Regions from separate parts of the Limnohabitans sp. INBF003 genome, predicted to be linked through region 3. Evidence: predicted binding sites of a transcription regulator. Region 3 holds the regulator's gene; each other region holds the start of a gene.
The links. Region 3 encodes LexA, which represses DNA repair genes until DNA is damaged. Its sites were predicted from a motif close to ACTGTATNNNNATACAGT; they were not measured.

Region 1: the regulator LexA is predicted to act here: its motif matches at 1,211-1,228, upstream of recA (recombinase RecA).
Region 2: the regulator LexA is predicted to act here: its motif matches at 1,630-1,647, upstream of ACZ5VE_RS09010 (DNA topoisomerase IV subunit B).

Annotation. Positions count from the first base shown of each region.
Region 1 is NZ_AP029222.1:3,255,843-3,259,116, reverse strand. Features, by position in the region: gene ACZ5VE_RS15240 (response regulator) at 1-547, opposite strand, end outside; gene ACZ5VE_RS15235 (MarR family winged helix-turn-helix transcriptional regulator) at 642-1,145, opposite strand; gene recA (recombinase RecA) at 1,288-2,325, shown strand; gene recX (recombination regulator RecX) at 2,348-2,803, shown strand; gene argC (N-acetyl-gamma-glutamyl-phosphate reductase) at 3,008-3,274, opposite strand, start outside.
Region 2 is NZ_AP029222.1:1,983,714-1,986,987, reverse strand. Features, by position in the region: gene ACZ5VE_RS09020 (class I SAM-dependent methyltransferase) at 1-233, opposite strand, end outside; gene ACZ5VE_RS09015 (MFS transporter) at 369-1,580, opposite strand; gene ACZ5VE_RS09010 (DNA topoisomerase IV subunit B) at 1,681-3,274, shown strand, end outside.
Region 3 is NZ_AP029222.1:1,299,549-1,302,822, reverse strand. Features, by position in the region: gene adk (adenylate kinase) at 1-25, shown strand, start outside; gene ACZ5VE_RS05980 (asparaginase) at 96-1,064, opposite strand; gene lexA (transcriptional repressor LexA) at 1,148-1,819, shown strand; gene ACZ5VE_RS05970 (hypothetical protein) at 2,093-2,284, shown strand; gene ACZ5VE_RS05965 (D-2-hydroxyacid dehydrogenase family protein) at 2,342-3,274, shown strand, end outside.

The DNA.
Region 1 (3,274 bases), 1.4 Mb from region 3:
CCCACTCGCACAGGCGCTCGACCAACTGGTCTTTGCTGACCAGACGACCGGCACGCTGCAACAGCACTTCCAGCAGGCCCAGCTCACGTGCGGACAACTCCACCATCTTGCCGTCGATCGTGGCCACACGACCGGACTGGTCATAGATCAACGGGCCGTGCTTGATTTGCGAGGTGGCACCGCCCATGCCCCGGCGCGTCAGGGCGCGCACGCGGGCTTCGAGTTCTTGCAGGCTGAAGGGTTTGGCCATGTAGTCGTCAGCGCCGTAGTCCAGGCCCTTGACGCGTTCTTCGACGCTGTCTGCCGCCGTGAGGATCAGCACCGGCAATGTGGAGCCTCTGGCGCGCAAGCGTTTGAGCACTTCCAGGCCGTGCATCTTGGGCAGGCCCAGATCCAGGATCAGCAAGTCGAATTCGTTGTTGGTCATCAAGGCCGCATCGGCCTCGGAGCCACTGGCCACATGGTCTACGGCCGCGCCTGCGCTGCGCAAGGTGCGCAGCAATCCATCGGCAAGCACCTGGTCATCTTCGGCTATCAGAATTCGCATGTCTGTCTCCTGTTGTTGTGGGTGCGGCTCGCTCCGGGCTGATCACCGGGGTGTTGCAATTCTAGTGTCTGGCGTGGGTGCTTCTGCCTGCTTTTCAGTGCGCATAAGCCTCCAGGCCCAAAGCCACCACGGTCGCCACATCCTTGCCCACGGCATCGCGGAACTCGGCCTCGGCTTGGGCCACCGCATCCTTGAAAGCCTGCAGCCAGGCCAGCCCCACAGGCGTGAACACCACGCGCCGCGCACGGGCATCGGTCAAATCCGGTTCGCGTTGCACCAGGCCCCAGGCGGTGCACTGGGTCACCAGATCGCCCATGGCTTGCTTGCTCATGCCTGCCGCACGGGCCAGATCGGTCAGGCGAGAGCCCTCCAACGCCAGGTGCCGCGTGATGTGGATGTGTGCAGCGCTGATCTGGTCACGCGACGCCAAATTGGCCAAGGCCAGCGGCACACCCTCGTTGCCCGCCATCAAGTACAGCACACGTTCGTCAAAACGGCGCATGGCATGCCCGAGCAGTCGACCCAAATGGGTTTGGCGCCATCGGTCATCGGCCCAGTCTGGCTGTTCGCTGGCTGTTGATTTAGGCGCTTTTGTCATCGTGCAAATGATAAGGCAAACTGACCAAAAATAGTGTTCACAGGTTTATACAGTTCGTTTACAGTACTGTTCAAGCATCCAGTCAACAGCGCATCCCCGCTGAGCCCGGTGCCCCAACCCATTGATATTCAAGGAGATTCCCATGAGCGACGACAACAGCGAAAAGTCCAAAGCCCTGCAAGCCGCCCTGGCCCAGATTGAAAAACAATTCGGCAAAGGCACCATCATGCGTCTGGGCGAAGGCGAAGCCATCGCCGACATCCAAGTCGTCTCCACCGGCTCTTTGGGCCTGGACATCGCCCTGGGCGTGGGTGGTTTGCCCCGTGGCCGCGTGATCGAAATCTACGGCCCTGAGTCTTCGGGCAAAACCACCCTGACCTTGCAAGTCATCTCTGAAATGCAACGCCTGGGCGGCACCTGCGCCTTTGTCGACGCCGAACACGCACTCGACGTGCAATATGCCCAAAACTTGGGCGTCAACCTACAGGAACTGCTGGTCAGCCAGCCCGACACTGGCGAGCAAGCGCTGGAAATCGTGGACAGCCTGGTGCGCTCCGGCGCGGTCGATCTGGTCGTCATCGACTCGGTGGCCGCCCTGACCCCCAAGGCCGAAATCGAAGGCGACATGGGCGACAGCCTGCCCGGCCTGCAAGCCCGCCTGATGAGCCAGGCCCTGCGCAAGCTGACCGCCACCATCAAAAAGACCAACTGCACGGTCATCTTCATCAACCAGATCCGCATGAAGATCGGCGTCATGTTCGGCAGCCCCGAGACCACCACGGGCGGCAACGCGCTCAAGTTCTACGCTTCCGTCCGTCTGGACATTCGCCGCACCGGCACCATCAAGAAAGGCGACGACGCGATCGGCAACGAGACCAAAGTCAAAGTGGTCAAAAACAAAGTGGCACCACCCTTCAAGACCGCCGAATTCGACATCCTGTTCGGCGAGGGCATCAGCCGCGAAGGCGAGGTCATCGACATGGGCGTGACCGCCAAGATCGTCGACAAATCCGGTGCCTGGTACGCCTACCAAGGTGAAAAAATCGGCCAAGGCCGTGACAACGCCCGCGAGTTTTTGCGCGAAAACCCGGCGCTGGCCCGCGAGATCGAGAACAAGGTGCGCGAGTCGCTGGGCATCCGTTTGCTGGAATCGGCCATCGCCGAAGCAAAGGGCGACTGAGCCCACGCCACCACAGCCCCGCATGAACAAGCCCGGCTTTCAACCCTCGCTCAAAGGGCGCGCCTTGCGCCTTTTGAGCCAGCGCGAACACTCCCGCACCGAGCTGGAACGCAAGCTGGCACCCCACGAAGAAGTGCCAGGCGAACTGGCCAAAGCGCTCGACGAGCTGCAGGCACGGGACTTCATCAACGAAGGGCGGGTGATTGAATCGGTGGTGCACCGCCGCTCCAGCAAACTGGGCGCTGCGCGTGTGAAACAAGAGCTGGCCGCCAAAGGCCTGTCGGGTGAAGCCGTGACCGCTGCGATGGAGGGTCTGCGCGAAACCGAGTTCAGCCGCGCATTGGCCGTCTGGCGCAAAAAGTTTGACCGCCCTGCAACTGACCCGAACGACCGGGCCAAACAGATCCGATTTTTGATGACCCGTGGGTTCAACGCCGAGGTGGTGCGCAAAATCGTGCAAGGCGCCGACGAAGACTGAACTGAAGGCACAGTCCACAAAGCCCTCTGAGGGCTCCCCCCAATGAACCTCCCTGATACCAGGGAAACCACCTTGCTTTGTCTTGCCCCCGAAGGGGCACATCAAGCTGGGGAGAGCCGCCAGAAGGCTCTGTCGATGGCTTCAGTATCTTGAAGAGTTCAGGGCGTGACCGTGTGCTGGGTCACACAGCTCGAAAAGCGCCCGTCACAAGCCCAGCATCAACTCGATGTTTTGCACCGCCGCGCCGCTGGCACCCTTGCCCAGGTTGTCCAGGCGGGCAATGACCACGGCCTGGCGATTCGCCTCATGGGCAAACACCCGGATTTCAAGCTTGTTGGTGTCGTTCAGCGCCAACGCATCCAGCTTCAGGTTGTCGGTTGCAGGCTCCACGCTCACCCAGCCACCCGCCGCCTGGCTGGCCGCATAGTGCGCGCGCAAGGCTTCGTGCAGATCGGTGCCGGTGGGTTTGCC
Region 2 (3,274 bases), 680 kb from region 3:
CCTGTGAAAGGCCAGGGGCCGTTTTCGATGTCCGCACAAGTGACCTCGCCAAAAGATTGCGCCAGCGCCACAGCATCGGGGTTGCGGTCTACGCCACTGACGGTATGGCCTTGCGCGGCCAGCCAGCGCATGTGGCGACCCGCGCCGCAAGCGACATCGAGCACTCGGCTGCCTGGTGCGATCAAATGGCCCCAGCGTTGCAGCCAGGTGGAGGGGTTTTCGGTGCCGTGCATGGGTTGATGGTTCCAAAAATCAGAAGCAAGACCACAGTTGCTCGGACAGCATGATGACCACATCGGGTTTGGCATAAAGCCAAAACGTCAGGCCCAGCACCGTGGCTCCCAGCAACAGGGTTTTGATCCGGTTTGTCATGCCGCTTTGGGGGCGTGGCGGTGGATCGGGCTTTCCCGCACCGGCAGATTCACCAACGCGGCGAACACCCCGAGTGCAATGGCCAGGTACCAGACGACGTCGTAGCTGCCGGTTTTGTCGTAAAGATAACCACCCAGCCACACGCCCATGAACGAGCCAATCTGGTGGCTGAAAAAGATGAAGCCACTGAGCATGGAGAGGTGCGAGATGCCAAAAATCTGGGCCACCGCCGCGTTGGTGGGCGGCACCGTGGACAGCCACAGCAAGCCCATGACGGCAGAGAAGATGTAAACGCTGGTGGGGGTGAGCGGTGCCAGCAAGAACAGCACGATGGCCACCGAGCGGGCCGCATAAATGAAAGCCAGGATCTTTTTCTTGGCCATTTTCTGGCCCAAAGTGCCTGCGATGTAAGTGCCAAACACATTGAACAGGCCAATCAAGGCCAGTGCGTAACTCGCCACTTGGGGCGCCAGGCCATGGTCTTTCAGGTAGCTGGGCATGTGCACGCCGATGAACACCACCTGAAAGCCGCACACAAAATAACCCGCCATCAGCAGCTGAAAGCTCGGGTATTTGAAAGCTTCTTTCAAGGCCTGACCAATGGTCTGGTCGCGTTTGACTTGGCCCGGGGCGTTCAAGGCCGGTTCGCGCAGGCCCAAAGCCAGGGGGATGATCAGCATGGCAGCCGCGGCCAAGATGACCAGCGCGGTTTGCCAGCCCATCTGGCTGATCAGCATGCCCTCAATCGGCACCATCAAAAATTGGCCAAAACTGCCGGCAGCCGCCGCCACGCCCATGGCCCAGGAGCGGCGTTCGGCTGGCACGTTGCGGCCAATCACGCCGTAAATCACGGCGTATGTCGTGCCCGCTTGCGCGGTGCCGATGATCACCCCGGTGAACAAGGCAAACACCCAGGGGTCGGTTGACCAGGCCATGCCCAAAAGGCCGACGCCATAGACCAAAGCTCCCACCGCGATGACGCGGAACGCCCCGAACCGGTCGGCCACCATGCCTGCAAAAATGCCCATGAAACCCCAGGACAGATTCTGGATGGCCATGGCGAAGCCGAACTCCTGACGGCCCCAGCCTTGTGCTTGGGTGAGGGGTTGCAGCCACAGGCCAAAGCCGTGACGGATGCCCATGGACAGGGTGACGATGGCCGCGCCACAGGCCAGCACTTGGAACAGGGAAAGGGGTTTGTGTTGCATGCTCCGACTTTAACCAATCGCCTCACCGCGTGTGTTTGGTTAGAAAACCACTGTTTTTGCATCCAGTAACCTGGCATAAATCCCACTACAATCCGCCACCATGGCCACCCAATCTACTGTCAAAACCTCCAACGAGTATTCCGAAGGCTCGATCCGCGTGCTGAAGGGCTTGGAGCCCGTCAAGCAACGCCCGGGCATGTACACCCGCACCGACAACCCCCTGCATATCATTCAGGAAGTGCTGGACAACGCCGCTGATGAGGCGCTGGCCGGTTACGGCAAAAAGATCAAAGTCATCCTGCACTTGGATGGCTCGGTCAGCATCGAAGACGATGGCCGGGGCATTCCGTTTGGCCTGCATCCTGAAGAAAACGCCCCGGTGATCGAGCTGGTGTTCACGCGTTTGCATGCGGGCGGCAAGTTCGACAAGGGCAAGGGCGGGGCCTACAGCTTCTCGGGTGGCCTGCACGGCGTGGGCGTGTCGGTGACCAATGCGCTGTCCAAGCGGCTGGAAGCCACCAGCTACCGCGAAGGCCAAGTGGCCACCTTGGTGTTCTCGGCTGGCGACGTGACCGAACCGCTGGTGGCCCGCGCTGCAGGCGAGGGCGACCGCAAACAGGGCACCACCGTGCGGGCCTGGCCTGACGCCAAATACTTCGAATCCAGCGCCCTGCCCATGAACGAGCTGACGCACCTGCTGCGCAGCAAAGCCGTGCTCATGCCGGGCGTGACGGTGACCTTGGTGAACGAGAAAACCAAGGAAACCCAGCAGTGGCAATACAAAGCCGGTTTGCGCGACTATTTGACGCAAACCCTGAACGGTGACCCGGTGATTCCCTTGTTTGAGGGCGAGGGCTTTGCCGATGCCAACCACGACAGCTTTGCCGAAGGCGAGGGCGCGAGCTGGGCCGTTGCCTTCACCGACGACGGTGCGCCGGTGCGCGAGAGCTACGTCAACCTGATCCCCACCAGCGCAGGCGGAACGCACGACAGCGGCTTGCGCGACGGTCTGTTCACCGCCGTCAAAAGCTTCATCGAGCTGCATGGCCTGCTGCCCAAAGGCGTCAAGCTCATGCCCGAAGATGTGTTTGCCCGCGCCAGCTATGTGCTGAGCGCCAAAGTGCTGGATCCGCAGTTCCAGGGCCAGATCAAGGAACGCCTGAACTCGCGTGACGCGGTGCGGTTGGTGTCCAGCTTTGTGCGCCCGGCGCTGGAGCTGTGGCTGAACGAACATGTGGACTATGGCAAAAAGCTGGCCGAGTTGGCCATCAAAGCCGCCCAGTCGCGCCAAAAGGCGGGCCAAAAGGTTGAAAAGCGCAAAAGCTCAGGCGTGGCTGTGTTGCCCGGCAAGCTGACCGATTGCGAAAGCAAAGACATCCTGCACAACGAGGTGTTTCTGGTCGAGGGCGACTCGGCCGGTGGCAGCGCCAAGATGGGGCGCAACAAAGAGTGCCAGGCCATCTTGCCCTTGCGCGGCAAGGTGCTCAACACCTGGGAAGTGGACCGCGACCGCCTGTTTGCCAACAACGAAATCCATGACATTTCGGTGGCGATTGGTGTGGACCCGCACGGGCCGAACGACAACCCCGACATGAGCAACCTGCGCTACGGCAAGGTCTGCATCTTGAGTGATGCGGACGTGGACGGCTCGCACATCCAGGTGTTGTTGCTCACTTTGTTTTTCCGTCATTTCC
Region 3 (3,274 bases):
CGCCTTTGCGGCATTGGCTGACTGATTTTTCAGCGGCTCCAATGAACAAAGCCCCGCAATGCGGGGCTTTGTTGTTTCTGGTTCTTGTGGGTATTTCAGCCCATCAAATCCAGCATCAGACTCACCCGCGCCTTGTACGCATTGAGCCCTGCAGGCGCCGTCTGCAACGCCGCAGGTTGCCCCACGATCTGCCCTTCGGCGCAGCGGGTGGTCAGGCGAACGGCCACGCCCTGGGCCTGCGCACCGGCCAGTGCGCTGAGCAGGCTTTGGTGCAGCGTGCCGTTGCCGGTGCCCGCCACCACCAAGCCTTTCACACCCGCAGCAACCAAGGCGCGCACCTGCCGAGCATCAGCAGCAGCGTGGCTGTGCAACACCGCCACCCAAGGCCAGTCGGCGGCAGGCAAGGCCAGCGCCTGGCGGGCATGGGCGTGCGGCACAACCTGGGCATGCGGCGCATTCACCGCATGGGCCCAGCGCACCCGGCCTTGCTCCACCCAACCCACGGGGCCGGACTCGCCCGAGCTGAAAGCGTCCAGCCTGTAGGGATGGACTTTTTGCACATCGCGGGCGCTGTGGATGCGGCCAGCGCAGACGGCCTGTACGCCTCTCGCCATCGGGTCGTGCACCACGGCCAAGGCGTCCAGCAGGTTTTGCGGGCCATCGGGTGTCAAGGCGGTGGCTGGGCGCATCGCGCAGGTCAGCACCACGGGCTTGGACGTGGCCAGCACCTGTTGCAAAAACCAGGCGGTTTCTTCAAGCGTGTCGGTGCCGTGGGTGATGACGATGCCGCCCACATCGGGCTGCGCGAGCCAGTGCGTGCAGCGCTGTGCCAGCGCTTGCCAGGTGGCGTGGTCCATGTCCTTGCTGTCGAGTTGGGCCACTTGTTCGCACACCAGAGCGGCCCCCTGCAGCGCGTCATTCAGGCCAGGAACAGCGTCCAGCAAGTGCTGCACACCCAGTTGCCCGGCGGTGTAACCGGTGTGGTCAGCGGCGCTGGCCGCCGTGCCGGCAATGGTGCCGCCTGTGCCCAAAACCACGATTTTCTGAATTTTTTTTGCGTCCACCACTTGCACTGCCCCAAAAACTGGTTAAAAATACAGTCACTGGATGAAACAACAGTTCACCCAATCCCCACAAGGAGACCGCCATGACCGACAGCCCCAAACTCACCGCCCGGCAGCAAGAAATTCTGGAACTGATCCAGAACACCATTGCCAACACCGGCGCCCCCCCCACGCGTGCCGAAATCGCCAGCGTGCTGGGCTTCAAGTCGGCCAATGCGGCAGAAGAACACCTCAAGGCCCTGGCCCGCAAAGGGGCCATTGAGCTGGTCAGCGGCACCTCACGCGGCATCCGCCTCAAAGGCAGCAACCGCAGCAGCCTGCGTGCACCATCTGACTTGTTCAGCCTCACCCTGCCCGGTCTGGGCCAATTGAGTTTGCCATTGATCGGCCGCGTGGCCGCCGGGTCGCCCATTTTGGCGCAGGAACACGTCGATCGCACCTACCAGCTTGAAAGCACACTGTTTTCCGAACAACCCGACTATCTGCTCCGGGTACGGGGCATGTCCATGCGCGACGTCGGCATCATGGACGGCGACCTGCTGGCCGTGAAATCGACCAAAGAAGTTCGCAATGGCCAGATCGTGGTGGCCCGGCTGGGCGATGAAGTCACGGTCAAGCGCCTGCGCAAAACCGCCAACGGCATCGAGCTGCTGCCCGAAAACCCCGATTACCAAACCATTGTGGTCAACCCCGAAGAGCCTTTCGACATCGAAGGCCTGGCCGTGGGTCTGATCCGCAACACGCTCCTGATGTAAGTCTCCTGCTTGTTGCATCAGGTGGCGGGCGCTGGCGGCATGAAGCTGTCAGCCCTGATGCAACAGGCTCTTTCAGCAATCCTGCCTGTGTCCAACCTCCATGCTTTTGAAAGGTTTCACATGGGAATCGCTCTGCTTGCTCTTTCGGGTCTTTTTCAAGGCTTCTCCAATTTCAACCGTGTCCCACCTTCGGTGACCAAGCCCCAACGCGCAAACGCCTACTTGCGCCCCGTCTGGACTGCGCGCAGACCGGCGTGTCCGCAGCAACAAGGCTTGAAAACCCCAGCTCTGCCGCACCGGTCAGCGTCTGCATCGGCTCCACCTGCCCTGCGAGTCTTGCGGGTCACCGAAAGTGATCAACGGGTCAAAGGTGCTGGTCGCATGGTGATTTCAGGCCGCATGGCCGATGTCTGCGCCGAATTGGACCGCCTGGCGGCCATTGAGGCCGCACAAGTGCGCGCTTGATCAGAAAAGCGTCCCCAGCGGCCTGATCAGGCTGCCCCGTCAAGGCACAATGGAGGGATGAACATTGTGATCCTTGACGACTACCAAGATGCAGTGCGCAAACTCAGTTGCGCAGCCAAACTCGAAAATTTTCCGGCCAAGGTCTACACCAACACGGTCAAAGGCATCGGTCAGCTGTCGGTCCGTTTAAAAGATGCAGACATCATTGTCCTGATCCGCGAGCGCACCCAGCTGACACGCGCCGTGATCGAAAAACTGCCCCGCTTGAAATTGATTGTCCAGACAGGTCGCTTGGGCGGTCACATCGATCTGGCCGCCTGCACGGAGCGAGGCGTGGCTGTCGCCGAAGGTGTGGGCTCTCCCGTCGCACCAGCAGAGCTGACTTGGGCTTTGATCATGGCCGCAGCACGGCGCTTGCCCCAATACATTGGCAACCTCAAACACGGTGCGTGGCAGCAGTCAGGACTGAAAGCGGCCTCCATGCCGGCCAATTTTGGCTTGGGCACAGTTCTCAAAGGCAAAACCCTGGGCATCTGGGGTTACGGAAAAATTGGCCAATTGGTGGCGGGCTACGGCAAAGCATTTGGCATGGATGTGATGGTTTGGGGCAGCGACGAGTCGCGCACCAAAGCCAGCCAGGACGGCTACCGTGCCGCGAGCAGTCGCACCGCATTTTTTGAAGAAGCCGACGTGCTGTCACTCCATCTGCGCTTCAACGACGCGACCCAAGGCATCGTGACCAGCGATGACCTGGGGCGCATGAAACCGTCCGCCTTGTTTGTCAACACGTCCCGAGCGGAGTTGATCGAACCCAACGCCTTGATAGGGGCCTTGAACCGGGGCCATCCGGGTTTGGCCGCCATCGATGTTTTTGAATCCGAACCGATTTTGCAAGGCTCGGCTTTGCTGCGCCTCGAAAACTGCATCTGCACGCCCCACATTGGCTATGTCGAAAAAGACAGCTACGAACATTATTTCGGTGCCGCTTTC